Linked DNA regions of Oceanispirochaeta sp. M1. The main gene of each other region encodes a partner of the protein of the gene in region 2 in a complex. Links are inferred from orthologs where the notes say so. Each region holds a gene or a part of one and is shown on either strand. Other genes may lie near its edges.

Region 1 (15,137 bases), on a different replicon or contig from region 2:
TCATAATACTACAATAATTTTATTTGTGAAGCTGTATGATTATTAATATTAAACATAATGGTTTTACTCTGAAACCCACAGCTAAAGTAGTCTTTGATCCCGACTCTTAATTGACCAGAACTGTAAAAAGACTGATACTGTAATTGATGTTTAAACGCAAAAAAAGCGACAAGCTGAGTGACAAGGAAATTCAGGACGCTCTTGTCAGAATTCGAAAAACCTATGATGACTACATTATAAGTTATATGACCCCCATTGATGAAAAAACCGGATTTGAGGACAGGTATATAACTGCTCTTCATGCCCGGGTTAATCTTACCCGTTTTATTAAAGATGAAATCGAACATCTGCAGGCTCTTATCAAAGGCAGAAAAGATGAAGCAAGCCGTAAGAAAGTCAGTGCCGCTAAACCGGCTTCAACCAATAAAAAAGGCTTTGCCGATCAGATAATGGAAGAACTTGAAAGGAAGATAGAGTCCTATCCTGAGATTGAAATAAATGATGATGCTTCGGTGGAAGTAAAGAAACTTTACGGAGCTCTTAATGAGCTGGATAAGAATCACTGGAGAACCCTTTCCAAGTTTATCCGAAAGGTACATTCCTCAACTGTCAGCTATAATCTTGAAAATCGGCTTCTGCGAATGACCACAGTGGGTGGGGATCATGTACCTCCGGAGCTGGATCGTTATCTCTTTCTGTTACAGCAGAAGGGTAAGTATTCGTCAGAACTCTTCCGTGAGGCTCAGGAATGCATCAAAAGAGCCTCTTTTTTCCTTCATGAACTCAGACATATACTACTTGAGTGCCAGGATCGCGGATTAATGGACGAAAGTGTTGAAATTGCGTTCAATTATGTTGAAAATATAATAAGTGATTTCAGACTGAAAGACTTGAAGAGATTCTGAGTAAAATCAAAATACGAATCAAAGTCTCAGATACAATATTATGGAATCATAACTATTTAAAAATACTTCGAGCTGAAAAGGCCAGGTATTAAGGAGATAATTATATGTCAGAAGTAATCCTTACGGATGAAACATTTGAGCAGGAAGTATTGAAGTCTGATGTTCCCGTCCTGATCGACTTTTGGGCCGAGTGGTGTGTACCTTGTAAAATGCTAGGTCCCCTAATCGCCGAAGTTGCTGAAGAATATGCCGGTAAAATCAAGGTGTGCAAAGCAAATGTAGATGATGCCCCTGAATCGTCCGGTAGATATAATATTCAGAGTATTCCCACTCTTATGGTTTTTAATAAGGGTGAAGTTGTAAAACAGAATGTCGGTGTAATCCCCCGGGATGCCATCGAAGAGATGTTCAAGGATCTGGTCTGATTCAAATTCTCGTCCTGTTCTCAGGGCGGGATTACATATATCTCATCTGAGTTGGCTGATCCGAAGCTCTTCCCGCCCGTAGGGACTGTATGCCAGTCTTCCTTCCTGTCAGAATCTACAGAATTACTACTCCTGCATAATGATCTTGTTCCCGTTGTATAGTGAGAGGCTATGGCTTCTTCGGGAGGAATCAGTTCAGAACTGAATATCCAGAACCCCCCTTCATAAAGATCAGCCGCAGCATCAAATGTCCTGCTGGTCCACCCAAGAGTATCATCTTCAAGATCCGAGCTTCTCTCAGAATAGATAACTCCGTCCTGTAGTATCCCCTCGGGAGCATTATAGATGCTGATAATCCCGTTGGCCCCTGAGAGTCCCGAGTCTTCGGGAAGCCAGATATCCCATGCCTCATCTGAACTAAGTTTTCCTGTGGACAGAGTCTTGTCATCTTTTTCAGAGATTTCATCGGCAGTGTACTCCCGGCGGCAGTGGATGATGAGATATTCACCGGTCTCCAGCTTGAGGGAAGGAAGGATATAGCGGTACTCATAATGTTGTTTTGTTCCGTAGTATAAACACATACCGGCGGTGTCTCCGGATTTGGTTGTATAAAGTTCAATACAGTCAGGATTGTTCCCTGAACCCTCAGGATTAAATTCATTTATCAACAGATCCGGGATATTCGGATTCCATCCCCAGAAGGGAAGAACAAAACGGCAGCTGTTTCCGCTGCTGTCTTCCACCGTCAGTGCCGCCCTGTACTGCTTTCCCGGAATTAGAGCCTTTTCCGGAAGAAGTACAATTGTATTTTCTTCAACTGTGCTGAGACCGGCCATGTCTCCTGTATCAAGGGTTATATTTTCATTTTCCGGATAAACAGCCTCATCAAATAGAATCCTGATTTCCGGACTTTCTGTGGGGCTGATTTCCAGAAGTCTCGGAGGAGAAAGGTCGGGTTCAGTCAGAATATCATCACTGTATTGAAGAGAGCAGCCTGCGAGAGAAATACAGATCAGAGGCACAGTGAGTTTCAGAACTTTTTTATATGGAATATTGAGCATATGGGGAGCCTCCTGCTGTCAATACTCTGAAAATTGAACTCCTGCTTCAAAATCTATAAAAACTCCTGAGAAAATCTCATCATGAAGGGCGAAAAAGGGCCGATAAATATAACATGAGAAAAGGTATAGCCATTTTTTTATTTATTACAACATGCATCCTCGTTCCGCTGAGTTCTCAGGAACTTTTAATTGAACCGGGAGATGTATATCTCGATATGGTGGAAGATGAGGGGTTTCATCTCTGGATAAAGCAGCGGGAGGGGATGAACTCTGTTCTTGTTACTGAATCCACTGCCGACCCTGAAAAGCAGAGAGACTCTTTTGCTCTGCGGCCTTATGAGTATAACGAGATTAACGGAGATGAACCCCGCATGCTTAACGGTGAGATTCTCCCCAATGACAGCGGTTATTACTACCTTATAGATTCTTCTCCCGTATATAACGAGATTCTGGGAGCCATGGCTTTTCAGATTTTTGTTCCTCTTCATCTCACATATGGTTATTCATGGAGCAGGGAAGGGCAGTTTGAACTGCGTCAGGGAACATGGCTGAATATAAGATCCTTCGAGATGCCCTATGCTGACTATTCTGGAGCCTATCAGGATAATCCCTTTGTTCTGTCCTCAAAGATAAAAGAGCTGCCTCCTCCTGTTATTGTGGCGGAAGTGGAAAAGGAACTTGAAGATATTATGGAAGAAGCTGCCATCATGACTGGCGGTGAATTTATCCGTGCTGAAGACGGTGATGAGGCTGTAGATAAAATCGGCAGGATAATCACCTCTGTAGAGGGCGGAACTATTAATGTGGTACTGGTTGTGGATACTACAGTCAGTATGAAAAACGATATCAACTTCATTCAGAAGAAGCTTGTTCCTCTGGTAAAAAGTCATATAGAAGGATTTGATTCCTTCAGAATCGGTATTGTTATGTACAGGGATTATAAAGAAGCATATCTGACTAAGGAGATACCTTTCCTTGAAGATCTTGATCAGGTGCAGTGGCAGCTTAACCGTATTACGGTTTCAGGGGGGCGAGATATCCCCGAAGCTGTCTATGAAGGTATATTCAGTGGGATTTCCAACTATGAATGGACTGGAGATCACCGGATTATTATCCAGATCGGAGACGCTCCTCCCCATGAGATTCCCATGGGAAGCATCACCAAGGAGATGGTATACTCTGCGGCAGCAGATCTTGGAATTTCAATTTATCCAATACTGCTCCCGTCAGAATACTGACTGAAGTACTTATCTGGAGCCTGGTCCGCTGCCCTGATCGGCGCTCGGTTTGCGGGCCGGGTATTTTTCCGGATCAATAGCCTCTTCAGGACGTCCTTCCAGACCTGCCAGAACCTTCTCTGCCAGCACTTTATAGCGGGGCGGGTAGAGAATTACGTAACTGCTGGTTTCATAACTGTCCAGAACCTTCCTCAGTCCCTGAATAGCCAGATCTTCGGCACCCAGCTTCTTATGAAGAATAGCTCTCTCATATTCAGCAGCAATCACTTTGGCATGGTTTTCCGGAAAACGGATTAGAAATACTTCGTAATAAAACAGGGCAGTACTGAGCTGCCCATCATCGATGGACTGCTGTGCCTGTTTGAAGAACATCTCTTCTGACCAGCCCTGGTTAACAGCTCTAGGTACGGACTGACAGGAAAGAGATAAGACCGTCATAATAAGAATAATTGTATAGATGGTATATTTTCGCATTAGATCCCTCATCAAAATATGGGGATCATAATACTCTACAGGAAGTGCATTTTCAAGTTCACAGCCATTTTCAGAGAAAGGTTTCTCGGAATCAGGCCTGTGATATCATGAATGGATATAAATTTCGTCTTTAATCGGCAGGGTTTTCTTGAGTTCTTTCAGAAAGGCTTTAGTATCTCCCATGGGTTCATAGAGGTCACAATCTTCAGTACTTCTGCGGGCTACGGTAAAGTATTTATAGAATTTTTCTTCCCCCAGCTTTTTTCTCCATTTCCCTGCATCGCAGCGTACACGCAATTGGTACTGATCGTTGTTTCCTGTACTGGATCTAATCAGTTTACAGTGCTTGCAGTTGGCGCAATAGATCTTATCTGCAGTATTTTCTCCTGCATGTTCGCTTACCGGTATTTCCGGATTGCTATGAGTTGGGCTGATGCTAGTATCTTTGTACATGAGATGTACACCTCCTGTTGTGCGCTGGTAATCGTTTATGCTGTTCTCTTTGATTGTCGGCTCAATTGGCCTTAAGTTTAAGAAAGAACTCATATTAGCTTTTCATTCTTTATTTGACGGGGTAGAATCACTCCATGATTGCAGCAGTAGTTAACGCCCTAGCCATATTAATCGGTGCTCTTATAGGCCTCCTTCTAAAAGGCAAAATCCATGATAAATATGAAAATGTTGTCTTTACAGCCCTGGGAGTTTTTACACTCCTTCTGGGTTTCACTATGGCACAGGAAAACTGTAATGCACTCTATATGGTTTTCTCCCTCGTTGTCGGCGGGCTTCTGGGAACCTGGATGGGGCTTGAAGATCTTGTTCTGAAGATGGGAGAGTGGCTTAAGAATAGACTCCCGGGAAAGATGGGGGAGGGGCAGTTTGCACTTGGCTTTCTGGATGCCACGGTTCTTTTCTGTGTAGGTGCCATGACAATTGTCGGTTCTTTCAAGGCCGGTATTGAAAAGGACTATTCTCTTATATTTCTTAAATCTGTCATGGACGGCTCTGTATCTGTTCTTCTGGCTGCTGTTATGGGATGGGGTGTGGCCTTCTCGGCTGTTTCTGTCCTGATTGTTCAGGGAGCTTTGACTATTCTTTCAACATGGGTGGCTCCTTATGTTGATGAATCCATGATTCATGCGGTTTCCGCCGTGGGTGGTTGTCTGATAATGATGATCGGAATCAACCTGCTCAAATTGAAAAAAATAAAGACGGCAAACTTTATACCTGCCATAGTGCTGATTATTCTGTTTCAGCTTGCAGATCCCTATATCGCCCAGTTCACTTCTTAAGAGAGCAGATCTTCAGGAATAATAGTTTTTTAGCGTGGTGTGAGCCGCCAGATCTCAGCAGCATATTCAGCGATGGTTCTATCGGATGAAAAAATTCCCGAAGCGGCTATATTCTGAAGACTCTTTCTATTCCATATCTTTTTATCGTCATACTGAAGTTCCGCATTACGGACAGCCCGGCTGTGCGATTCAATTTCGGGCAGTACCAAATAGGGGTCATGATTAAGCAGATTATCCAGAATAATTCTGAATGCTGAAGGGTCTCCCAGGATACCCTGATTCAGGGCATTTATGATTCTCTGTACAAATTCATTCCTTTCAAGGTAACTGCCGGGGTTGTATGTTTCTCTGCAGCTGACGGCTTCTTCAGTTTTCATGCCGAAGGGGAAGTTGTTCTCCTCTCCTGCCGCCCGAAATATCTCAATATTGGCACCGTCATGGGTTCCCAGGGTGAGAGCCCCATTCATCATGAATTTCATATTTCCTGTGCCCGAGGCTTCTTTTCCGGCTGTGGATATCTGCTGTGAAAGCTCGGAAGCCGGAAAGATCTTTTCTGCCATACTGACGGTGTATCCCGGAAGAAAATGGAGTGAAAGTCTGTCCCTGCAGAGGGGATCATTGTTTATAGTTTCAGAAAGACGTCCGCAGAAGTAGATAATTTCCTTGGCCATCACATAGCCCGGAGCCGCCTTGCCTCCCAGAAAGAACGTATGGGGAGTGCTCCCTGTAGGAATCCCGGCCTTTATATCTATATAGAGGGACAGTACTGTGAAAAGATTGAGAAGCTGTCTTTTATATTCGTGAATTCTTTTAACCTGGAAGTCAAAAAGAGAATCCGGCTGAACAATAAGACCCTTCTCTATTTTCAGCCATCGGGTAAAATCAGCCTTATTGGCGCTTTTTATCTCTGAAAGTCTCTGGAGAACCGAATCATCATCAAAACCCCTGAGTTTGGATAATTTTGAAGGATCTTTATGCCAGTCTGTGCCTATGAGTTCATTGATCAATGTGCTGAGTCTGGGATTGCACTGCATCAGCCATCGTCTGTGGGTTATTCCATTTGTCTTATTATTGAAGCGTTCGGGGTAGAGGGTGTACCAGTCTTTCAGGACGGTCTGTTTCAAGAGATCAGAATGGAGTACAGCTACTCCGTTTATAGAAAAGCTGCCGTGGGCTGCCAGTGCCGCCATGTGTACAGTATCGTTATTGATTATCCGAGGTGCATGAGGGGTCTCTTCCAGACGTCTTTGAATTTCTTCAAGAATCAGCATAATCCGCGGGAACAGATCTCTGATATATTTAACAGGCCATTTTTCAAGAGCCTCTTCCAGAACTGTATGATTGGTGTAGGCAAAGATCCTCTGGCAGATATTCCACGCTTCATCCCATGTTAGTCCCTCTCCATCCAGAAGCAGACGCATCAGTTCGGGGATGGCAAGTACGGGGTGGGTATCATTGAGCTGGATCACTGCTGTGTCTGGAAAATCATTCCATGAGTTTCCATGATTCTTTCGGTATGAAGCCATCATATCCTGTAATGATGCGGATACAAAAAAGTACTGCTGTTTTAATCGGAGTTTTTTCCCGCGTTCTCCCTGATCTCCCGGGTAGAGTACAGCTGTCAGGGAGGCAGCTTCATTGATTGAAGCCCATGCCTCAGAATGAAATTCCTTATTGAATCTGTCCAGATGGAATCCTTCCGGAGATTCCGCTTTCCATAGACGGAGGGGGTGTACACGGTCACTGTTTGTTGAGCTTACCGGATAATCAACGGGTATGGCTATGAATTCTCTTGCCGGTTTCAGGTGGAACTTCAGCTCTCCCCTATCTGTGCAGCTGATATCAACTGATCCCCCCAGGGGGATGGTGTAGCGGGTATTTCGGTCTTCTGTTCCCCAATGGTCATCGTTCTGCCAGTCATCGGCAAGTTCTATCTGTCTGTGATCTTTTATTTCCTGTCTGAAGAGACCGAAGCGATAGCATATTCCATATCCTGTCGCCGGCAGATCCAGATGTACAAGTGAATCCATAAAGCAGGAGGCAAGACGTCCGAGTCCACCATTACCAAGACCCGGGTCCGCTTCCTCTTCAAGTATCTGTGTCAGATCCAGATTGTGATCGGCAGCCATTCGGACTACTTCCTCCCTGATACCCAGGGCCAGAATATTCTGATTCAGAAGGCGGCCGGTCAGATACTCGGCAGAAAAATAATAGAGCCTTCTGACCTTGTCTTTATTATCCTGAAGAAGTGTTTTTTCTCTTCTGAGGTCCATCTCTTTTGAAATGAAAGGAGACAGTATCCGGAGAAATTCACGGGGAGTAAGATTCTTCCCGTGGAAATTGAGTAAATGTTCCAGCTGTTTTATCAGGACTTCAGGACCGGTCATCCTTGTTCTCCAATTATTATTTTGCTTCCAGAACTCATCAGTCCTGAGAGGGGGGCTAGATTACTTTCTCAGGGTGTTCTTCTACAATGCGGATCATATAAGGTGATTCTATGACCTCTTCCAGAGTCTCAATGGCCGCAAGCGCCTTGATTACGGCGCCTTCACCTGCTTCATGAGTTGTCATAACAACAGGGATAATTGCAGATGTTTCCTCTTTTTGCTGAAGAGCCGTGATGCTTATGCCATATTCACTGAGAATAGCGCTTATCCGGGCAACTGTTCCAGGTCTGTCCTGTACCATAAAGCGCAGGTAGTAGCGGCTTATGATATCTGCTGGAGGAAGCTGAACCGCCGGTTTTGTTCTGTCGGGCCAGAAGGTCAGTGTTTCGAATGCTTTAGGAGTAATCCCGAGAGCAGTTGCGATAATATCGGAAACTACGGCAGAAGCTGTGGGTGAGCTTCCGGCTCCTCTACCCATATACATGGTATGTCCTACGGCATGACCGTAGACACTGACTGCATTAAAGGCTCCGGAGACCCGGGCCAGGGGATGGGATGTGTGTAGAAGACAGGGAGAAACACTGAGTGCCAGACCCTTATCTGTCCTCCTGGCAACCGCCAGGAGCTTCATTATATATCCCAGATCTCTGGCAGTTTTTATATCGTAGAGATCCAGAGTGTCTATTCCCTGTACGGGGATTGAATCAAGGTTTACTCTCTCTCCGAAGGCCAGAGAACCCATTATGGTCAGCTTGTGAGCCGAATCCATACCGGTTACATCCAGTGTGGGGTCCGCTTCCGCCAGGCCTGCTTTCTGGGCCGACTGAAGGGCGCTCTTGTAGCTTTGTCCCTTCTCTGTCATCTCCGTGAGTATATGGTTGCAGGTACCGTTGACGATACCGAACATGGCTTCAATACGGTTTGCAAGCAGACCGTCTGTAAGGGCTTTTATAATGGGGATACCGCCGCCGCAGCTGGCTTCAAACCCGATGCTGACCTTCTCTTTTCTGGCCAGGGCAAAAAGCTCCGGTCCGTAATGGGCTAAAAGAGCCTTGTTGGCGGTAACAACATGTTTTCCCGCTTCAAGAGCCTTGGTCATTATCTTTTTGGCAACAGTAAGACCGCCGATGAGTTCCACAACCAGGAATACATCAGGATCGGCAATCACCTTATTAAAATCTTCTTCATACAGGTTCTCAGGAACAGCAATGGAACGTGCATTATCAAAATTTTTGTCCACCACATATTTAAGATAAAAGGGAATCCCTGTCCTTTCCTGAAGGTACTCGATATCTTCGGTAAGTACTCTGGCAGTTCCGCCGCCGACAATGCCGCATCCTACTAGTGCTACTCCGAATTTTCCCTCATTAACCATCTTTCAAACTCCTGAAAATTTTTAATTAAACCTTATTGAGGATTATCAAATATGAGAGCTTTTTATTCAAGAGCGTTTTTCTCAGGAATAATGTTCCTAGAATTCATGAAAGGGGATGGATTATGAAAAGAAATGAATTACAATATATTCATGGACAATCTTAAACTACAGATTGTGCGATCTCTCAACTCAGGAACCCTGTGAGGTTACCGTGATGTTTGAGCTTTTTTAATAGGAGAATTAGTAATGAAAAGACTGTTAGTCCTGATACTGGCAATAGTATCTTTAGCCGGATGTGCATCCACCAAAGTAACAAGAACCTCTTCTGATGAAGTAATCGATTTAAGCGGACGCTGGAACGATACAGATTCCAGACTGACCGCAGAGGAGATCGTCTCTGATTGTCTGTCCAGACCCTGGATAGATGATTATCTTGCAGAGAACGGGGAAAAACCTGTTGTTATTGTGGGATCAGTTCGAAACAAGAGCTCCGAGCATATTGAAGTCCTGACCTTTATCAAAGATATCGAGCGTGAACTGATTAACAGCGGCCGTGTCCGTTTTGTTGCCAGTGCGGTTGAACGTGAGGAAGTCCGTGAAGAGCGTGAAGATCAGCAATCTAATTCAACCGAAGAGACTGCAAACGCTTTGGCCGCAGAAACCGGTGCAGATTATATGATGCAGGGTGTTATCACTTCCATCACAGATGCTGTTGAAGGAAAGAAAGTAATCAAATATCAGGTCAGTATGGAATTGATTCACCTGCAGACAAATGAGAAAGCCTGGATTGGTGAGAACGAAGTCAAAAAATTGATTAAACAATCCAAATCCAAATGGTAATAGGGAATGTCTCAATCTAAAAATAGCATTTATTTAAGTATCAGCCTGATTTCTGTTCTCTTTATTTCCTCCTGTGCCAGTACTCAGACTTTTCAACAGCAGTATGTTGAGGCCTCTGAGTCGGTCTCCAGGAGGGATTTTCAGGGTGCCAGTACAATTATTGAGTCACATAAGGAAGAGAGTTATAAGGAGAAAGACCGGGTCCTGTATTTTCTGGATGTGGGAATGCTTTACCATTATTCCGGTGAGTATGAAAAGAGTAATGCTGCACTGGATAATGCTGAGCGGGGCATCGAAGAGCTTTATTCTAAGAGTATTTCTAAAGCAATAACTTCTGGAATCCTTAATGACAATGCCCTGGAATATGCCGGTGAGGACTATGAAGATATCTATCTGAATGTCTTTAAAGGGCTGAATTACATTGCCCTGGGTGATGAAGAATCCGCCATGATTGAGATTAAACGTGTGCATATCAAACTCAATATTCTTGAAGATAAATACCGCTCTCTTATTGAGGAATATAACGATTCCTCAGAAGCAGAGGGGCAGATTGAAGCTCTGAAAAACCGTTTTCACAATGATGTGCTGGCCCGTTATCTTGGACTGTTGCTCTATCGTTATGAGAACAGTCCTGACAGTGCCCGGATTGAGCGGGATTATATCAAGGATGCTTTCCTGTCCCAGAGTCATCTATATGACTTTGATATTCCTGAACTTCCGGAACTTGAAAATGATTCGGAAATGGCACGGCTCTCTGTTCTGGCATTCTCAGGAGTTTCTCCCCGGAAGGTTGCCGAGACATTTTATCTGGATACAGTAAAAAATGGTGTTTTTATCACTTCTGTCAGTCAGAATGAAGAGTATATTAAGTCAGTTGTGGGTTTTAATTTTCTGCTGATGCCCGGAATTGGCTCCGGTTATCATTTTAAATTTGAGTATCCCCGGATGGAACAGATGCACAGTAAGGTCAACAGAATTGTCCTTCTTGTGGACGGAGTTCCTGTGAAAGAGCTTCCTCTGATTGAAAACATGGAGAGGATTTCAAGAGAGATCTTTTTAATCAAGCAGCCTCTGGTTATAGGTAAATCTATTTTACGGACCGTAACAAAAGGGATCGTAAAGGAGACCGGCAAGACTGCAGTAAATGATTCCATGAGTGATGATGCCGGTGGAATGGTCCTGGGAATATTGATTGGTTTTGCTGCTGATGTTGCTGTGGATGCCACCGAAAATGCGGATCTCAGGATCTCCCAGTATTTTCCGGCCTATGCTCATAGTATTGATTTTGCTCTTCCCCCGGGAGAGCATGATGTCAGTATTGAATATTATAAAGACAGTACATTGATATTCAGAGATCAACGGGGATCATTAAATTTGCAGTCCGGTGAGCTGAATTTTGTAGAGTCATATGTGCTTGAGTAGCCTTTTCTTAATTATTTGTGTGTAGATTGGAGTTTATTATGAAATTAAAATATGTATTTCTATTATCCCTTATTCCGTTATTTCTTTTTTCCTGTGCTTCCGGCGGAAGCTCATCAGAACGGTCGGGAGGAAAGAAACCTTCATGGGTGGATGATAAACACTCACTCTATCCCAATGATGAATATCTGGTGGAAATTGGAGAAGGCAATTCTCTTAAAAGTGCAAAGCAGGATGGTCAGGCTTCTTTAGCACGAATCTTCAGGACTGCAATAGTTGTAGACAGTACAATCAGCACACGCTACGAAGATCTGTCTGATGGTGACACTATTCTGGAATCACGGATGGAAACAACTTCTGATGAATCTATTACACAGTTATCCGATGAAACTCTGATCAATGTACATTTTGCAGAATCCTGGACCAGTGATATGGGTAAGGTCTATGTGGTTGCTTATATCGACCGGATGGAGACTGCCAATATTTATCGCCAGAGGATAGATCAGGACGGCATGAAAACCCAAGCCTTTATTAAAAAATCAGCCGAACAGAGCGACTTGCTCAGACGTTATGGATTTCTTGATGGAGCAATGGTCATGGATGTAAAAATTCATTCCATGAAGGATCAGCTGGATATCATCTATCAGCCCTTCGCAAGAGCTGTAATGCTACCCTATGATCCTGCGGTGCTCCATTCTGCATATGCGGATACAGCGGAACAGATGCAGTACTCCATAACTGTAGAAGGGGATCGAGCCGGCAAGGTCGCTGCTGTTGTTTCCCAGGTTCTTACTGACCGGGGATTCTCTGTGACAGAGGGGGAGTCAAAGCTTTCAGTTACCGGCCGGGTGAAAATGGAAGAAGTTACCCTCAATAACGATTATAAAAACCTTCGCTGGACTCTCTTTATGGAGATGCGGAATGAGAAGGGAGATGTTGTTGTCTCCATAGATGAGAAGAAACGGGAAACAGCCATATCTCTTGAAGAAGCCGAATCCCGGGCTTATCGCTCCATGGAGGAAATAATGCTTAAGAAGTTCCTCAGAGGAATGGAAGACTATTTTGACAGCTTTGCCATGAACTGATTTCTCAAATTATGCTTATCTTGAAGACCCGGTGAAGCCGGGTCTTTTTTAGTTTGTTTCAGCTTTGACGAAACAATCTTCTGAGAATTATAATAGCCCTTGAAAGGAGTCTGTATGGCCAAAAATGATGAGCTGAACTTGATCCCCGCAGTTGAATCCCTTGTATTTACATCTGGGTTTTGGATGATACCGGTGCAGTTCTCCGACTTGAGATTTCCTGAATCTCTGATGGTGATCAGAAACTCTGAGTTGATAACATATAAAGAAATAGGATCAGGTAAAAAAGATGATGAAGCCTATTGTCTCAGTATTAAAAAAGATGGAATCAATATAAGCGCTTCGTCCACAAAGGGTTTTCATTATGCTTCAGTAACATTGATACAGCTGCTTTTATTTTTTAAAGAGAGTATCCCCTGTCTGGAGATAGGTGACTCTCCTCGTTTCGGATGGCGAGGATTTATGCTGGACTGTTGCCGATTCTTTCAGCCTGTGGATAGTATTCTGGAATTGATTGACGTTCTGAGCTTATATAAATTCAATATACTTCACCTCCATCTGACTGATGATCAGGGATGGCGCCTTGAGGTACCAGCTTATCCTGAGCTGACTGGAATAGGCAGCCGCAGGGCGGACAGCGTATATCAGGATAATCGTCACACAATGGGAGAACTCCATGAAGGATTCTATTCTGAAGAAGATATCAGGACCATTGTAGAATATGCTTCTCAACTTTGTATTCAGGTTATTCCTGAAATTGATCTTCCCGGTCACTCCATGGCGGCTCTTGCTTCTTATCCGGAGCTTGGCTGTAGGGGAGACCGGCAGGAGGTCCCCTGGAAAGCCGGGATATACAAGGATATTCTTTGTCCGGGAAAGGAGGAGGCCAGGCTTTTTGTTGAGGCTGTCCTGAAACAGACCGCCCGGCTCTTTCCTGCATCACATGTTCATCTGGGTGGTGATGAAGCTCCAAAGGCCCGATGGAAAAAATGTCCCCATTGTGCTGCCTACAGAGAGAATCATGGAATTAGAAGTCTTAAAGATCAGCAGGTACATTTTACTAATCAGGCTGTTTCTATCCTTAGAAAACTGGGGAAAACCCCTATAGTCTGGGCTGAAATCTGTGGTGATAATCTCGATAAGTCGGCCATCGGGCAGTATTGGCTCTTCAGAAAAAAAAATGCATATAAACAGCTGGAGAAGGGGAGGCAGATGATTTTTTCAGCCCATGCCTCAACTTATATTGATCTATCTCATGCTTACGTAACTCTTAAGAAAATTTATGCTTATGATCCGATTGCTGAAGGGGATGACCTTCCGGGAGCAGATCATGTTCTGGGAGTGGAATGTCCGCTCTGGACAGAATGGGTGCATAACAAGGATCGTAGGGACTTTCAGGCATTTCCCCGATCAATCGCCATGGCAGAGGTCGGCTGGACCAATCCAGAGGATAAAGATTACAAAAGTTTTGTCCGGCGTCTGGAGAGACACCTTGTATTGCTAAAAGAGCGGGGGATCAACGCAGCTCCTGCTAAAGAGTGGAACCCCGGTAAACTGGCAAAATTCAGAGCCATGTGGCGGATGATTGTCAATGGTGGTGTAGAAGACTAAAGTATAGAACCAATGACCGATTATCCATAAAAAAGGCTGTTCTCCTGATGGAAAACAGCCTTTTGCTTATTTATAGAATGACTATTCCACTGGAGGGATAATCAGTACCTGTCCGGGATAGATCAGATCTGGATTGGGAATGGCTTTCTGATTCCGCTGCCAGATTTTAGGCCAGAGGTAGGGATCATCATAGATCTCCTGGAACTCGGCTATTCTCCACAGACAGTCAGTAGCTACTTCTCTGTAGGTAACTACATAGGTTCTTCCTACAGCATTGGCTTTATAGGCTCTGATATAGGCTTCTGCCTGTGTCAGCAGCTCTTTGGATTTATCGTAGTTTCCAGCATTCCGTTCTTCGATTGCCATCTGCCACAGTTCCTTGGCTTTTTCAAGAAGTCCGCTTACAGACATTCCTGCTGATCTTACAGTCTCCTCTTCCTCTTCTTCTATGATCTGAGAAAGATCGTATTCCATCAGCTCGGATTCTTCGGTTTCATATTCTTCACCCACTGCATCCATCAGAGGATTTTTATTCAGGTAATCGGCTCCTGACCATGGAGCGGCGTCCAGGATCTCACCTTCTTCAGACTGTACTGTCAGGGTTGAAGCATCTTCCAGCTCCATCTGAATCTGCATCAGTCTGGCATCGGTTGCGGCCTGTTTCTTTCTGACTCTTGTGAGGTAGAGAGTATTTTTTGCTCTGAATTTTGCTTCCTTCATTTCGGCTTCACTGTTTTTCAGATCATACTGTCTGAATTTGATCATACCGTCAGACAGAAGGTAGCTTGCCTGGTTGAACTCCTCTCCGGCCCAGAGGTATGCTTCCTCTTTCTCGGCATCTTCCAGGTAGTTCTTGGTATCTCTTTCAAGAATCTGAATCCAGCGGATGTTTTCATCAAGTATCTTGTATAGATTAGCAGATTTAATTCCAGAGAGGGCCATATCTTTTTTAGCCTGATTCAACTGTTCGGCTGCAATGGATTCTCTTGTGTACTCAAACTGCTGCATAACTTCAGCATAGGGTTCGG
Region 2 (16,531 bases):
ATCATGAGGAGTAAATCATGAGTCAGAATACAGATAATAAAATCAGAGACAGACAGTATATCGAACCGGCTGAAATCTACCGCCGAAGTTTCTCACTGATCCGCGATGCTTTCGGGGAGAGATGGCCCGAAGGCCCGGAGCAGGAAATCATTAAGAGAATTGCCCATACTACCGCTGATGTTGATTATGCACTGACCTTCCAGCTCAGTGATGATGCTCTCGAAAAGGGTGTTCAGGCTATCAGGGCCGGCAAGGGAATTGTTACGGATGTCTCTATGGTGACTGCAGGGATAAGAAAGGAAGCTCCCGCCCGTTTCGGCTGTGAAATCCGCTGTCTTCTCTACAATGAGGGAATCGCAGAGGAAGCCGCTAAAAGAGGAACAACCAAGGCGGCAGTGGCAATTGGAAAAGCTGCGCCTTACTATGACGGTGGAATTGTTGCCATCGGAAATGCACCTACTGCTCTTTTTGAGCTTATTGATCTAATTAAAGCCGGAAAAGCTGCTCCTGCCCTGATTGTGGGTGTACCTGTGGGCTTTGTGGGTGCCGCTGAATCCAAAAAAGAGCTTATTGAGTCGGGTATCCCCTTTATCTCCAATCCCTGTAAACGGGGAGGCAGTCCCATAGCAGCCACCATAGTCAACGGGCTTTTTACACTGGCTGAGAAAAATGAGCTCTGAGAGTTCCGGTGGAAATGCTGTTGTAAGTAAATCGGCCCCCTTTGATGGTGAATCTGACAAAGTCAGTGCCATCAGAGAAGAATACCGGCGTGTTCTTGGAAAAACCGAGGGCATGCAGCGGGGATTTACATCGGGAACCTGTGCCCTGGCGGCCTCAAAAGCGGCACTGCTGCTTTTGACAGGAGAGCTCTCCCCGGAAGATGAAGAGGAAACAGTTGAGGTCGTTCTAAAAAAAAATATCAGACTTGTTCTGCCTGTTTTTAAACTGGAACTGGAAAATGGGCAGGCATCGGTAAGTATCATTAAGGACAGCGGTGACGACGATGATGTCTGTCACGCCAAGGAGTTTTCAGCGTCCCTCAGCTGGTCTGATAAACCTGGAATAGAGATCCGCGGAGGCCGGGGGGTCGGCAAGGCGACACGTCCGGGTCTTCCGGTTAAGCCCGGGGAGTGGGCTGTTAATCCGGGACCCAGAAAGATGATCAATGACAATCTCTCCCCCCTTATTCCCGCCGGGAAAGGGCTTGAAATAGTACTGTCAGTGCCTGAAGGGGAAGGACTTGCCAGACAGACATGGAATCCCCGGATCGGTATAGAAGGGGGAATCTCCATTATCGGTACAAGCGGTGTTATCGAACCACGCTCTGCATCAGCATATAAGGCCTCCATTGCCCTTGTTGCTAAAAGTCGTAAAGCACTTGGAGAAAACAATTTATATATTACACCGGGTTATGTGGGAGACGGTTTTTACCAGAAGCAGTTCTCCCTTGTGGAAGATGAAATCCTCCGCTTTGGTGATCATGCGGGTTTCGCCCTGAATCAGGGTCCCTCAAAGGGATTTAAGCATGTCCATCTGGCAGCCCACATAGGAAAAATGTCCAAAATTGCTGCGGGTCTTTTCAATACTCACTGTAAAACAGGTGATGCACGTCTTGAGACTGTTGCAGCCCTCGCAGGAGCAGCAGGAGCCGACAGGGAGCAGATCAGGACTATTCTTGAAATGAAAATGGCCGAAGAGGCAGTCTCATTTTTACAGGATGCCCGACTGGAAGAGACTTTTGAACTGATGGCTCTGCGTACTGAACAAAGAATAAAAGCACTTTGGCAGAAGGATTACGACACTCTGCCTGAATTGCATCTCTATATACTGGACCTGGAAGGAAATCTGCTGGGTACCAACTTTCCTGGAGGAAACAAATGATTTATCTGATTGGAATGGGACCTGGAGGAGAGGAATATCTCACCCCCCTGTCCCGTCAGATCATACAGGAGGCCGACAGAGTCTACGCCTTTCCTAAACATATTGAAATGCTTGGACTCAGTCCCGAAAGTTCAGAATCAATTCAGGGGGAAATCCCCGGTCTGCCCGAAAGGCTGGGCAAGATGGATCAGAATTTGAGACTTGCAGTACTTGTGTCCGGTAATCCCCAGGTATTCAGCCTGAGCCGCCGTTTTATCAGGGAACTGCCCAGGGAGAGATGGACTCTTGTACCTGGAATCGGCAGCGATCAGGTCATGGGTACAGCAATGGGTCTGCAGACTCCTCTGCCGGCACTTCAGTCTCTCCACGGTCATCCCGTTGAGAATCTCCTCCCCCAGCTCTATAAGCAGGAGTCCGCTTTCATCTATACGGATTCTGAAAATAATCCTCGCAGTATTGCTTCTTACATGGCTGAGAATCAGTTTAGAAACTGGCGCTTTACGGTGGGACAGAACCTGGGTACTGCAGATCAAAGCATTGAAGAATGGTCTCTGGAGGATCTGCTTAAAGAGCCTGAGGATAAAGACTGGGGTCTCAATCTTCTCTATATCGCTCCTCTGGAGGAGTCGCTCCGAAGAAAAGGATATTTATACGGCATTGGAATCGGCCCCGGTGACCCTGAATTGATTTCATTGAAGGCCATGCGCATCCTGAAGCAGTCAGATGTGATTCTGGCACCCCGCTCTTCCTGGAAGAAGGGCTCCATAGCCAGAGAAATTCTGGAACAGGCCGCCGGTAAAGATCTTCCCTTTCAGGAGATGATCTATCCCATGTCCGAAGACCGGGGAACACTGGATGAACACTGGGCTACAGCAGCCGGGGAGTGTGAAGTTCTTCTGAAAGAGGGGAAGCAGGTCAGTTTTATCACCCTTGGTGATCCTTCCCTGTTCTCTACATTTTCATACCTCTGTGAGGCCCTGGATAAAATAATGCCTGAAGCCGCCTGGGAGATTATACCCGGTATAAGCAGCATACAGCTTGCTGCCGCCCGACTGGGGCTGCCTCTGGCACTTGGTAAGGATAAGTGCTGCATCATGCCCACACCGGACAATATGGAGGATCTCAAGCCTCTGCTGGAGATTCATGAGTCCATTGTGCTGATGAAAGTCGGTAAGCGTCTGGAAGACTTGAAAGAGTTTCTGAAGAGAGAGAATCTTGCTGAAAAGGCGGCCTTTATCAGAAGGGCCGGCTTCAGAGAAGAATATAAAGCATACGATATGAATGAGCTGGATGAGAGTAGGGACGGTTATCTTTCAATCGTCATGATCCGGCCCGGGAGGAATAGATGAAGGTAGTATTTATAGGAGCGGGTCCCGGCGATCCGGATCTGATCACCGTAAAGGGAAGTAAAGTACTGGCAAAGGCCCTGGTCGTTATCTATGCAGGCTCCCTGGTTTCACCCGAAATTCTTACATGGTGTGCAGCCTCCCCGGAAATTATGGATTCCGCCGGGATGGATCTGGAACAGGTCTGCCAGGTTTATAAAGAGCATCAGAATGAGGAGGGGATCATTGCCAGAGTGCATACGGGAGATCCTTCACTCTACGGTGCCATTCAGGAGCAGATGGACTATCTCAGATCCGAAAATATCCCCTTTGAGATCATTCCCGGGGTCAGTTCATTCCAGGCTGCTGCGGCTGCACTGGAACAGGAGTATACACTCCCGGGGATCAGCCAGTCCCTGATTATCACAAGAGCTGCCGGCCGGACTCCAGTTCCGGAAAAAGAGAATTTAAAAGTTTTGGCAAAGGCCGGAACAACAATGGTCCTTTTTCTGAGCATTTCACTTATAGATAAGGCTGTAGAGGATCTTCAGGATTCCTATTCAGCGGATACTCCCGCAGCCGTAGTCTACAGGGCATCATGGCCGGATCAGAAAATAATCAGAGGCACCCTCTCCGCTATTCCTCAACTGGTTAAGGATGCCGGAATCACAAGACAGGCTCTTGTCATCATCGGTGATGTTCTGAAAGGTGAATATGAAATGTCCAAACTCTATGACCCTTCATTCTCCCATGGATGGAGGAAGGGCAGGAAAGACAATTGATTCCTGAAAAGATCGCCGTTATATCGGTAACAGACAGCAGTGAACTGACAGCAAAGCGCCTTGCCGCTGCCCTGGGTGCCGATACATTCAGGCCCGAAAAAGGCGGCCTGAGAGCTCTGGTGGAAAACATTTTTCACTCCTATGACGGTCTGATCTTTATAATGGCTTCAGGAATAGTGATCCGTATGATAGCACCCCTTATCTCTGATAAATATCACGATCCAGCTGTCATTACGGTGGATGATGCCTGCCGCTATGCAATAAGTACACTCTCAGGACATGAGGGCGGTGCTAACGATTTATGCTGGAAAGTGGCCTCTTTTCTTGGTGCTGAGGCTGTGATTACGACAGCATCGGATACCAATCGATCCATTGTTCTGGGCATCGGCTGTAGAAAAGATATCAGTGAAGAAGCTGTAAGGATTTCTATAGAGGAAGTTCTTGAAGAGCAGAGCCTTACAATCGAAGACATCCGCTGTGCCGTCAGTGCAGAGCTGAAAAAAAATGAAGAAGGGCTTCTCCGGGCTATGGAGAAATTGGGGATTCCCCTGATTTTTCAGCCCCTGGAGAAAATCAGAAGCAGCTGTTTTGAAGATGTAACTCCCTCAGATGCGGCAATACGGCATTTTAATATACCCGGCGTCAGTGAACCATGTGCCCTCCTGACCGCAAAAAACGGGCGTCTCATAATGAAAAAGAAGAAGATACGGGGTGTTACCATCGCTCTGGCAAAGGAAGATATATGAACAATTCAGAAATATCAGAACAAGGAAAACTCACCATAGTAGGAACCGGACCGGGAACTGATCAGCTTCTGGCACCTGCAGCAAAACAGGCCCTCCTGGAGGCGGATTCTGTTATCGGATATAAGACCTATGTGGATCTGATCCGTCATATTCTCCCGGAGAGCTGTGATATTCAGGCCTATGGAATGCGGCAGGAAGTTGAGCGCAGCCGGGCTGCTGCTGCACTGGCTCTTGAGGGGAAAAAAGTTTGTATTGTCTCTGGTGGAGATGCCGGAGTATTCAGTATTGCCGGACCTGTTCTGGAGGTAATTTCAGAAGAGGATCTAGAAAAACTGAATCTTTCCATTATTCCTGGAATAACTTCGGCACTCTCATCGGCAGCCCTTCTGGGTGCTCCTTTAATTCATGATTTTGCTGTGATCTCATTAAGCGATCTTCTTACACCGACAGAACTTATTGAGAAGAGACTCAGCCTTGCCGCCGAGGGTGATTTTGTTGTAGTCCTGTATAATCCTGCAAGTAAGAAAAGAACTGAACTCATAAAAAAATGCGCTCAGATTATGATTGAGGCCGGTAGAAAAGATACCCCTGTGGGCATTGTACGCCATGGGTTCAGGGCAGATCAGAATGTGACAGTTACAACTGTAAGTGAGATGCTGAACCATGATATTGATATGAATACCACAGTGGTTATAGGCAACAGCAGAACCTATAGGAAAGGGCGTTTTATGGTTACTCCCCGGGGGTATGCTCTGTAGTCTTCCTATCTTTTATATCTGAAAGGGCGTCTTCATAGACATCTATGTAGGCAAGAGCCGAAGGCTTCCATGAAAAATCCTTATTCATACCGTTCCTTCTTAAAATCCTGACTTTATCAGGAGACTCTTCCCAGCACTCTACAGCTCTGTCCAGAGTCTCTCTCAGATATTCGGGGTCAGCCTTTTCATAGACAAATCCAGTCGCCTGTTTCCAGCCTTCCCTGGAGAGTGGATCCCTGACAGAATCAGCCAGACCTCCCGTTTTTCTCACTATGGGTATAGTTCCGTATTTCAGACTGTAGAGTTGATTCAGACCGCAGGGCTCGTAATGGCTTGGCATTATGAAAAAATCGGCACCCCCTTCAATGAGGTGAGACATCTCTTCATTGTATGCAATTTTGACGGATAGATTGGGCAGCTCACTGCTCAGTTTTTTAAGTTCTTCTTCAACCCAGGGTTCTCCGGTTCCAAGAATCACTACCTGAACCTTCTGTTCCCGGCAGAATCCCTCAAGGATGCCGTATCCCGGTCTGCAGAGCTCTTCAATTCCTTTCTGTTCAACAAGACGGGTAATCATGGCAAACAGAGGGATTTTCGGATCTTCAACCAGACTCATCTTTATCTGGAGTCTGGTTTTACACTGAGCTTTACCTTTCAAATCATAACTCGAGTAGTTATGGGGAGAGATGTATCTGTCAGATTCAGGATTCCAGCTGCTGTAATCTACTCCGTTTAGAATCCCTGTAAGATAATCCGCTCTATGATTCAATGACTGATCCAGGCCATGTCCATAGGCAAGGGTTTTGATCTCTTCAGCATAGTTTGGTGATACTGTGGTAATTCTATTGTTGTTTTCAATACCTGTTTTAAGGAAGTTAACATAGCCGTCCTTCATCATATTGAAACGATGGGTGTCATCCTGTTTCAGTCCTGTCCAGGGGAGGTCTCTTTTATGATAGGTCCCCTGATATCCCATATTGTGAATTGTAAAGACAGAAGCTGTATTTTTAAATTTTTCATCCGATCTTTTCAGATAAAGAGGAGAAAGTCCTGTGGGCCAGTCATGGCTGTGAAGTATATCTGGAATCCAGTTCAGATAGAGACAGACCGATTCAAATGAAGCTGCCAAGAGGCTGAATCTGTGAGCATTATCCGGGTATGAGGACGCCGGGGTGGGACCGTATATTCCTTTCCGACTAAAGTATTTATCACTCTCTAAAAAGTAGACGGTAATACCGGATTCATCCATTTCAGTACTGTAGAGGGCCGCTTTTTCTGTTCGAAAGACCATATTTATGTGTAATTCACTAAGAAACTCAAGTCCCTCACGCTTTACATCATTGTAGAGAGGCATCAGTATGCGCACATCACTGTCTTCCTGTTTCAAGGCCAGAGAAAGTGCACTTACCATATCAGCCAGTCCACCCGACTTGGCATAGGGAACAGTTTCACTGCTCATCATAAGTATTTTCATGGATAAGCCCCTCCGTTATTATTCATCGTTTAATAAATCAATAGGAAGTATTCCCCTGGGAGCAAAATCTCCCCTGATGGCGGCAAAACCGGCCTGATAGGATTCTATTCCAGTACCATAAACAGCCACTGCATCTCTGACCCAGGGTACATCATTAAGATAGATTGGAGTCAGTGAGGAGAGGACAATAATTTTATCTTCCAGATCTTCAAGTTCTTTCAGAATCCTGAGATCCTGTTTTCTGGACAGGCTGAAAATAATATAATCAAAATTGTCTGCCTGTTCCTTAATATAATCGACAACCTGCCATTTTTCATTAGTTTCGAAAGAGTAGGGTATACGCATACTATTGCCATGGAAAAAGGCAGTGCCGCTTCGTCTGAACTCTGAGTAGAGCCCGGCGATCAGTACCTGACTGTTTGCAGGGAGGGGAAAGGAAGACTGTCTCAGAATAGTTATACTTCTTGCTGCCTGACCGAAGAAAAACTCCTGACTCCCTGCAGCGGGAATATCCTGATCAATTCCCTGAGTATCCGGTTTGAAAGGAACATGATCCTCTCTTTTAAGATAATCAGCTTTTACTTTCAGTATCCGTGCAGCAGCAATGCGCATACTTTTTTCAAAATCACTGTCATTTTGAATCAGATACATCAGGTGGTTCCATATCTGCTGATGCATTGACGGTGATCGGCTGATAAGGAGAAAATCACTTCCCGCCCGTATTGCTGTTTCACAAATTTCCGGTAGTGATTCATTCTCGTACTGGGCGCCGTGCATTACGAGGTCGTCCGTTATTACGAGTCCTTCGTAATTCAGTTCATCCCTCAGTATATCTTTAAGGAAAACTGAACAGAGAGAAGCAGGTTTCATATTACCCGTAATTTCAGGAAATGCCAGGTGACCGGCCATTATGGCGGGGAGACCTTCCTGAATCATCATTTTATAGGGAATCAGATCGTGACTATCCAGAAATTTACGGTCAGAAGGGATCACAGGAAGTGTTCCATGGGAGTCTTGATCGGCATTGCCGTGACCCGGGAAATGTTTAGCCGTGGCAATAACGCCGGCATCTTCCATTCCCTTGAAAAAAGCAGTACCAAGTACGCCGGTCTGGATCGGGTCCTGTGAAAATGCACGGGGACCGATTACATCCGCAAGAGGATTAAGGTATACATCCACCGTGGGAGCAAAATTCATATTGATTCCAAGACGCCGAAGTTCGGAAGCTATGTAATATCCTGTCTGGTAAGAGTCATGGGGAATACCGGAAGCACCTAAAGCCAGGTTTCCCGGAGTAATTGAGCTCTCTCCCTTTATATGTCGAACCCAACCGCCTTCCTGATCTGTAGCAATCAGAAGGGGTATCTTCAATCTTGTAGATAGAGCACCATCCTGCATAATTCCGATGGTGTCGGCGAGAACGGAGAGATCATTGGCATTCCATCCGAAGATCTTGATGCCTCCGATCTTCTTCTCAACAATCCAATCCATAATCACAGGAGAGGCAATCTCCCCTGTATAACCGAGCATCATTACCTGCCCGAGTAATTCATCATTACTCATATCAGCAGCAAGAGAACTTGCAAGATCTTCAGAGGAGAGTTCCGAGTTGAAATCCAGGGAATATAGAGAAGAAAGAGCTCCTGCCGTAATTAAATACAGCAGGAGTAATATGCGAAATGAGGTCACAGACTGTCCTATTTTATAAGCTGAAGGCTTAAATATAGGCTTCTCCCTTAAGGTCGTCAATATAGCCGGATGCAGTATGTGCTGCCACGGCACCGTCAGAAGCAGCTGTAATGATCTGTCTAAAGGGTGTATCACGTACATCACCCACAGCGTAAAGACCTTTTACTGATGATTCCATATGTACATCTGTGATGACATATCCGGTTTCATCCATTTTAACTTCGGGCACAAGCTGTGTCTGAGGTATGGAACCTACAAAGATAAAAGTAGCATCAAAATTTTCTTCATATACTTCATCAGAGTCGGTCTTTGCCAGAACTACGCGGTCTAATTTAGTCTCATTACCCTTGATTTCCTTAACAATAGTGTTGAAACGGACTTCAATATTTGGATTTTTAAGAACTCTGTCCGCAACAGCTTTCTGGGCTCTGAAACGGTCTTTTCTATGGACCATTACAACTTTATCAGTAAGGTTGGCGAGGTAGTTGGCCTCGTCACAGGCAGCATCTCCACCACCCACAACCAGCATTTTTTTATTCTTAAAGAAGGGGCCGTCGCAAGTAGCACAGTAAGATACACCTCTGCCTCCGAACTCTTCTTCTCCCGGTACATCCAGATGTCTGTGTTTAGCACCAGTTGCCAGGACAACGGTTTTTGCAGTAATAGTATCTTTGGAAGTTTCAATGATAAAATCATTTCCCTTCTTACTAACCTTTCTAACAGAAGCTGTCAGAAATTCAGCTCCGAATTTCTGAGCCTGTTTATGCATATCCATTGAAAGCTGAAATCCGTTTACAGGTTCAGGAAATCCTGGATAATTCTCCAGGTCTGAAATAAGGAGAGCCTGTCCACCGGGAGCCATTTCTTCAATTACCAATGTTTTCAGATTGGATCTGGCACCGTATTGAGCAGCTGATAAACCGGCAATGCCTCCGCCGATGATGACCATGTCTTTTTCCATATTCTTTAAGTCTCCTTGAACTATCGAGACTGATTTACAGTCTCGTCAATTTACATATTAAAGGCCATATGGCCTTAAGCATATATACATATTTATTTGTATAATATAATAATTGGTTTTCATAAAATCAATTTTAAACCATCAATCTTATTCTAAATCAAAACCCGGAAATATTCCGAAACAATATCTTTGATATAAAGTTTTTTTTCTGTAGAATAGGACATAGGATGTTTATAAAAAATAAAACGGCCACTGTTATTATACTGCTTTTACTTATTGTGATAATTTCTCCCTGCAGTTTTGCCGACAGCACTGCCTTCCGATCCGATACACCCTATGGAGAGTTTACCGAGATGCCCGAACCCCTGACTACCGATCAGTTGGCCCGTCTGTCTCTTCTCAGTTCCGGGTTGAAGGAAGATCAACTTAATCCTTATCTGAGAAAATTGAGTAATATACTTAAAAATTCAGAAAAAGTGATTACTCCTGTAATGAATACTGATGAAAAAGCAGAAGCCCTGCTCCTGTTTCTACATAATGATGTTTTTACACGTTACAGTCTTACACAGACATATCTTCATACTGTTCTGGATAAGGGGACATATAACTGTGTTTCATCCGCCCTGCTCTATATGATAGTCACCCGTTATCATGGAATACCCGTGGAAGGGATACATGCAGTAGACCATGCATTCTGTTTTATTCCCGGCAGCGGCATGCAGGGGATAGATATTGAGACTACAAATGAGTGGGGATTTGATCCGGGAAGCCGTAAGGAGTTTCAATCTTCCTTCACCAGTAGAACCGGTTATGCCTATGTGCCTCCGGGTAATTATAAAGCCAGGTTAAGGCTGGGTGATCGCGATATGGCAGGTCTTATTCTGCAGAACAGAATTGTAGAACTCCAGAAGAAAAACCGACACATGGAAGCTTTGACCCTTGCCGCAGACCGACTGGCACTGACCGGAAGTGCCATGGCCAGACAGGACTATTTTAACTCAGTACAGAATGCGGCTGCTCAAAAGAATATTCAAAAAGATTATATTGCCGGTATCGAACTGATCAGCAGGGCAGCTCTTCAGGATGCTGATTTTCCGGATTTTCTGAGAGCTACCAGATCTCAGCTGGTGTACAATGCCTGTGCCGAAGCAGTCAACAGAAATAACCTTACTGCAGCCAGACAGATTCTGTCATCCCAGAAATCCTATATTCTTGAAGAAGATATGTATGCCATGGAAACCCTTATTATTCAGAGAGATCTTGAAATAAGATCCAAAGGGGAATTCTCATCTGCTTTAATAAATGAGATCGCCCAGGCAGCAGCCAAAGGTATTATCAGCAATACCAGAGCAGCCAGTCTTGCAGCCTATCACTACAGTCTGAAGAGCGAGGTTCTATCCAGCCAGGGGCGGAACAGAGATGCCTATCTATTTATGCTTGAGGCTGAACCCTGGATACAGAAAGATAGGGAATATAAAAGACTGATTGGAATTATCCGCAACAATACAGCAATTGAATACCACAATAAAATCGTTACCCTGTTAAATGAAAATAAAAAAGAGGATGCAGTCAAGATTCTTCAGGAAGGTCTTGAATTGATTCCCCGCAACTCTCTGCTTCTTCAGGATAAACGTAAGCTTGTTCCCTGACCGTCACTCAGTATAACTGACTGAATTTTCATAATTATCTAATTTCTCCACCCTTCCAGCTTCTCTCATACCCGGTATTTTCATTTTATTTGAAAGATGAAAAAGAAAATACTAATATTCTTTTTCCATAAACCGAAAATAGTAGAGAAGGAGTGTCTTTAGAATGTCAGCTGACAAGATTACCAACAATTTGATTGATATTTTGAACAAAGAACTTAAGCTTCTGGAAGAGTACAATTCCGGCTGTGAGACACTGCATAAGTATGTCACAGCAAAGAACTGGACAAGACTTGAACTTACTCTGAACAGCCTTGGGAAAAAGGCTGATAAGCTGAACTCAATAGATCTTATCAGAGAGGAACTTGTTCTTCATCTGAAAGAAGACTATCAGCTTGATCCCGGAGTATCCTTCGGAATGCTGATGACTCGACTTGACAGCGGGTATCAGAAAGAGATCAGGATTTTAAAGCAGAAACTGCGTCATGCAGTCAGTATGCTGCAGGTCAGGATTAACGGTATCGGGAATTATGCGGAAAGCCAGACTTCCGCTCTCAAGGATGTCCTGGATGTTCTTATTCCCGATCAAAAAGCCAGAATTTACAACAGCAGCGGTACGGCATCGCCCGTCGATAACAAACCCATGCTGTTTAACCATCAGTTTTAAGGAAAGGATTGTTTATGGGTTCCACATTCAGCGGTATTGAATTAGGAAAAAGAAGTTTACAGGCCCACACTCAGGGGTTGCAGACGATAGGACACAACCTCAGCAACGCTTCAACCGAGGGCTACAGCAGACAGAGAGTACGTCTGTCTGCAACAGATCCGATCTACATGCCTCAGCTCAACAGGGCAGAGCGTCCGGGTCAGATCGGCCAGGGTGTGGACGTTACCATGGTGGAACGCATAAAGGACACCCTCCTTGAAAACAGAATAATCGCCCAGGGTGATGAAACCGGTTATTGGGACACCAGGGACCAATACCTGCTGATGGTGGAGCAGATCTATAACGAACCCTATGATACTTCTGTAAGGTCTCTAATGGACAATTACTGGGACAGTTGGCAGGAGCTATCGGTTCATCCCGAAGATATGCCTGCCAGACAGGCTGTTCTGAAAAGGGGAGAATCCCTTATTGACGGAATCAACGGCCGTTACAGACGACTGAAAGAGACCAGAACCATGCTGAATGATGATGTGGCCGTATCAGTTGGTCAGGTAAACAGTATCCTCACTGATATTTCCAGACTCAATCTTCAGATAGAGAAGTCAGAAGCAGTAGGGGATAATCCAAATGATCTTCTTGACAGCAGAGACCTCCTGGTCGAGAAACTTTCAGGTTTTATAAATGTAACTGTAGATAACAGAGACCCCGATGAGTTTCTGATTCATACACAGGGAATGCATCTTATTCAGGGTAAACAGGTACATCTCCTGGATACTCAACCCAATCCTCTGAATGAAGGCTATCTGGATGTTAAATGGGCGGATACGGGGCGAGATGTAGATATCAGAAACGGTAAACTGGCGGCCCTCCTGGAACTCCGAGACGGTGATGTACGCGGTGAAATCCAGAAACTGGACATGATGACAGTAAACTTTACAGATATGGTCAATGAGGTTCACTCCGAAGCATTTTCTGCCAACGGAAGCACGGGAATCGACTTTTTCACAGAGTATCCATTTGTAAATAATGCCCTGGGTAATTATGACCGCAGCGGTGATGGAGAATTTGATTCCTCCTATATCTTCAGGATGACCGGAAATAACGCCCTTAATTCGGAGCAGCAGACCGGACTGGAAGGAACAATTACCCTCAACGGTGCAGCCGGAGATATTTCAGTAGAATATTTTCCCACAGACCGTATTGCTGATATTGTTGACCGGATTAATAATGCGGGAGCCGAAGTTAAGGCCTTGATCAACAGAGAAGGAAGACTGGTCCTGAAGGGCAGTGCAGCCGATGATCTTGAGAATCCCGACTTTGTAATCCGTCATGTAGAGGATTCAGGTTCTTTCCTGGCAGGATATGCTGGTCTTTTAGGCGGAAGCGGTGCCGAAAATGCCTACAACTGGGATCAGGCTGATGCAGTCCTTGGACTGAGAGATATCGATTTCGCCGTTGCTCCTCTGACTCATCCGGCAGGCTGGATGGGGATAAATGAGGCTCTCCAGGCAGATCCCGCATCTATTGCCTCAGGCTTTGGTCTGAACGGTAGAGAGGGGCTTCCCGGAGACGGAAGTGCGGCCCTTGAGATTGCATCACTCAGAAACAAGTCTGTAATGGTCGGCCCCAGCACAACATTTGACGATTACTTTGCCGATGTTGTGGCTTCAATCGGACTGAAGGGTGAAGCTGCTCAGCAGGCCAACGAATCACAGCAGCTTGTTATGAAGGATCTTAAGGATTTTCAGTCATCCATTTCCGGTGTGAATATGGATGAGGAGTTTGCAGAAATGATCAAGTTTCAGCATGGCTACAACGCAGCAGCCCGTTTTGTATCAAATATCAATGATATGCTGGATACCATTATCAATAGAATGGGAGTGTAATAGATGAGACGAGTAAGCACTAACATGCCGAACACTGATCTCCAGTATCAGATGAGGCTTAAAGATTTTAAAATGAATGAAATGCAGACTGGCATCGGCAGCAGCAGAAGATTGAATAATCTCCGGGATGATCCCATTGCTGCAGCCCACTCAACCAGGCTGAGTTCTCATATTACTCATCTTACTAGGTATTCTGATAATATTGGTACAGCCCAGGGTGAGTACTCTCTGGCGGAAACTTCCATGAACCAGTCGGTACAGGTTGTTCAGCGGCTCAGAGAACTTGCTGTACAGGGAAGCAACGGTACCTATTCAAAAGAAGAACTGGGATATATGGCCATCGAGACAAATGAGCTCCTCAAAGAGCTGGTTTCCATGGCAAATACCCGTACTGCCGACGGCAGAACCCTCTTTGGTGCCAACGACACGAAAAATGATCCCTTTGTAGCCATGAAGAGTAGAGTAGAGGGAATCGAGGGTGCTGTAATTTCTGAAGTACGTTATGCAGGAAATATCACAGCCAATCAGACTGAAATAGGTGAAGGAACAAGAATTGACCTGAACTTTGCAGGAAATAAGGTCTACTGGGCTGAGAATCAGCAGATTTTCGCACAGCGGGATACACTGGATTATGTGGTCAAGGAAGACAGCACCATCAGCATTGACGGCAAAGAGATTGCCTTAAAGACCGGTGATAATATTCACGGGATCATTTCAAAGATCAATGACAGTGATCTGGCAGTTAAGGCTTCACTTGATCCTGTTACCAACAGTTTCACAATAGAATCAACAGTTCCCCATCAGATCTGGATTGATGAAGATCCCGACTCAAAAGTGCTCAAGGATATTGGACTTCTGGCTGAAAGCGGAAGTAGACCTCCCGAGAATCTTCATAAAGATGTCATGGTCGGCGGTGGTTCACTCTTTGATATGGTCATAGGCCTCAGAGACAGTCTTCTCACAGGAGACCAGGAGGCAGTCGGCGGCCGGATTCTGGGCGGACTGGACAAGTCACTTGGCAACCTGCTGAACAATATGGCCGATCTGGGATCCCGGAATGAGCGTCTTGATCACAGTTTTGCCAGACTGGACAGTGAAAAAATGAATGTGATTGCAGTAAATTCCAAGCTGACTGATATAGACATGACAGAAGCAATAACTAATCTCAAGATGCTTGAATACACACAGAAGGCGGCCTATCAGTCCGCTTCCAAGATCCTGCAATCTAATCTTATGGACTTTTTGAGGTAAAAATGCAGATAATAACAAAAGCCTACGGCGAAGTAGAAATAGATGAAAGGCAGATCATTACATTTCCTAATGGTCTGTTCGGTTTCGAGACATTACATGATTTTGCACTTCTCGATGCAACTCAGCAGCCATTTTACTGGCTTCAGTCAATTGATGTGGATCAGGTAGCCTTTGTATTGATTAAACCTTCCATTTTCAGGCCGGATTATACTCCGGCAGTGATGAAGTCTGAATTGGAGGCGCTCTCTCTGAAAGACAGCAGTGAAGAGAATGCCCTGGTTTTCAGCATTGTTACATTTCTGGATGATAATCAGAATATGACAGCCAACTTGCAGGGCCCGGTCATTGTAAACCGTCATGCAAGAGTGGGACGTCAGTGTATTTCAACAGATCCCCGTTGGGAGACAAGGCATAATATTGCAGAGGAAATTGCTTCTCAGAGGAACAGCATATGCTGATATTATCAAGAAAAAAAGATGAAAGCATCATAATCGGAGATAACATCACAATATCTGTTGTGGATATCAAGGGCGATCAGGTTAAAATTGGAATTGCCGCACCTAATGATGTCAAAGTGTTCAGACAGGAAGTATATATAGCCATACAGGAAGAAAACAAAGCTGCCGCTGCGGTCAGCAATATTCCAGATTCAATTTCACTGAATGATATTTTTAAGAAAAAAGATTAGCACTTATTTGTTTCTGCTGTTATAGATAGCAGCAAATTCTTTATTAAGTTCAAGAAATAAGTCCAGAAGGGCCGGGTCAAAATGTTTTTCCCGGCCTTTTTTCATGATTGAAACAGACTTTGCATGGGTAAATGACTTCTTATAGCTTCTCTTGGAACGTAGAGCATCATAGACATCCGCGATACATACAATTCTTGCACACAAAGGAATCATCTCACCGAATATTCCATAGGGATAACCATTCCCATCCCATTTTTCGTGATGAGACAGTGCAATATCTTTGGCCATGGATTTGGGGTGGGTACTCAGGATATAGGCACCATTCTTGGTGTGCTCATTCATTATCTCCCGCTCCCAGTCATCAAGAGGACCGCTCTTATTCAGAATATCATCGGGTGTACCTATCTTTCCGACATCATGCATGGCGGCAAGGAAACCGATATCCTCAATAAACTCATCATTGATCTCTTCATAGCCTTCTCTCCCTTTCAGATGTCTGCTCAGAAGAAGGGCATAATCATTAACCCTTTCAATATGCTCGCCTGTGTCGTTGTCTTTAAGTTTAGAAGCCTCAAGGAGGCTCAGGAAGGTCTTCTGGAGCAGTTCTTTGTATTCCTTGGTGATAATGTCCCATTGAACCATATATGCCCTGGGTCTCTCTCCATGACGGCAGAGACAGGGTTGTATCATAGCTCTTAAAAAAGAACTGGTATTATCATTGCTGAAGGGTAGAAGTCTTCCCATCCATGCATAGGCATTATCCGGATTTTCAAGGCT

Evidence for each region.
Region 1: the proteins of trxB (region 2) and trxA are in contact, whole or in part, in a crystal structure (PDB 1F6M), measured with the Escherichia coli proteins. The link is inferred for Oceanispirochaeta sp. M1 from one-to-one orthologs.

What each region holds. Positions count from the first base shown.
Region 1 is NZ_QQPQ01000002.1:167,559-182,695, reverse strand. What follows is about bases 1-2,669. They hold trxA (thioredoxin), read left to right. Parts: upstream 1-1,009; coding sequence 1,010-1,330; downstream 1,331-2,669. Other genes in these bases: DV872_RS01960 (vWA domain-containing protein), read left to right, coding at 2,505-2,669; DV872_RS01965 (Ig-like domain-containing protein), read right to left, coding at 1,351-2,391; DV872_RS01975 (hypothetical protein), read left to right, coding at 147-905. Also shown: more of DV872_RS01960, read left to right, coding at 2,670-3,629; DV872_RS01955 (hypothetical protein), read right to left, coding at 3,639-4,103; DV872_RS01950 (hypothetical protein), read right to left, coding at 4,209-4,556; DV872_RS01945 (DUF554 domain-containing protein), read left to right, coding at 4,691-5,395; DV872_RS01940 (glycogen/starch/alpha-glucan phosphorylase), read right to left, coding at 5,425-7,782; DV872_RS01935 (homoserine dehydrogenase), read right to left, coding at 7,838-9,157; DV872_RS01930 (penicillin-binding protein activator LpoB), read left to right, coding at 9,404-9,997; DV872_RS01925 (hypothetical protein), read left to right, coding at 10,004-11,419; DV872_RS01920 (LPP20 family lipoprotein), read left to right, coding at 11,458-12,501; DV872_RS01915 (beta-N-acetylhexosaminidase), read left to right, coding at 12,616-14,109; DV872_RS01910 (LysM peptidoglycan-binding domain-containing protein), read right to left, coding at 14,191-15,137. UniProt on the Escherichia coli protein: Participates in various redox reactions through the reversible oxidation of its active center dithiol to a disulfide and catalyzes dithiol-disulfide exchange reactions.
Region 2 is NZ_QQPQ01000003.1:188,364-204,894, forward strand. Bases 7,651-10,485 are described here. They hold trxB (thioredoxin-disulfide reductase), read right to left. Parts: upstream 9,617-10,485; coding sequence 8,684-9,616; downstream 7,651-8,683. Other genes in these bases: DV872_RS03065 (glycoside hydrolase family 3 protein), read right to left, coding at 7,651-8,655; DV872_RS03075 (hypothetical protein), read left to right, coding at 9,844-10,485. Also shown: DV872_RS03025 (cobyrinate a,c-diamide synthase), read left to right, coding at 1-7; DV872_RS03030 (precorrin-8X methylmutase), read left to right, coding at 18-680; cobalt-precorrin-5B (C(1))-methyltransferase CbiD, read left to right, coding at 670-1,881; cobI (precorrin-2 C(20)-methyltransferase), read left to right, coding at 1,878-3,230; cobM (precorrin-4 C(11)-methyltransferase), read left to right, coding at 3,227-3,988; DV872_RS03050 (cobalt-precorrin 5A hydrolase), read left to right, coding at 3,985-4,734; cobJ (precorrin-3B C(17)-methyltransferase), read left to right, coding at 4,731-5,492; glycogen synthase GlgA, read right to left, coding at 5,467-6,966; more of DV872_RS03065, read right to left, coding at 6,985-7,650; more of DV872_RS03075, read left to right, coding at 10,486-11,265; DV872_RS03080 (hypothetical protein), read left to right, coding at 11,429-11,929; flagellar hook-associated protein FlgK, read left to right, coding at 11,944-13,815; DV872_RS03090 (flagellar hook-associated protein 3), read left to right, coding at 13,819-15,066; DV872_RS03095 (flagellar assembly protein FliW), read left to right, coding at 15,069-15,524; carbon storage regulator CsrA, read left to right, coding at 15,518-15,754; DV872_RS26905 (HD domain-containing phosphohydrolase), read right to left, coding at 15,758-16,531.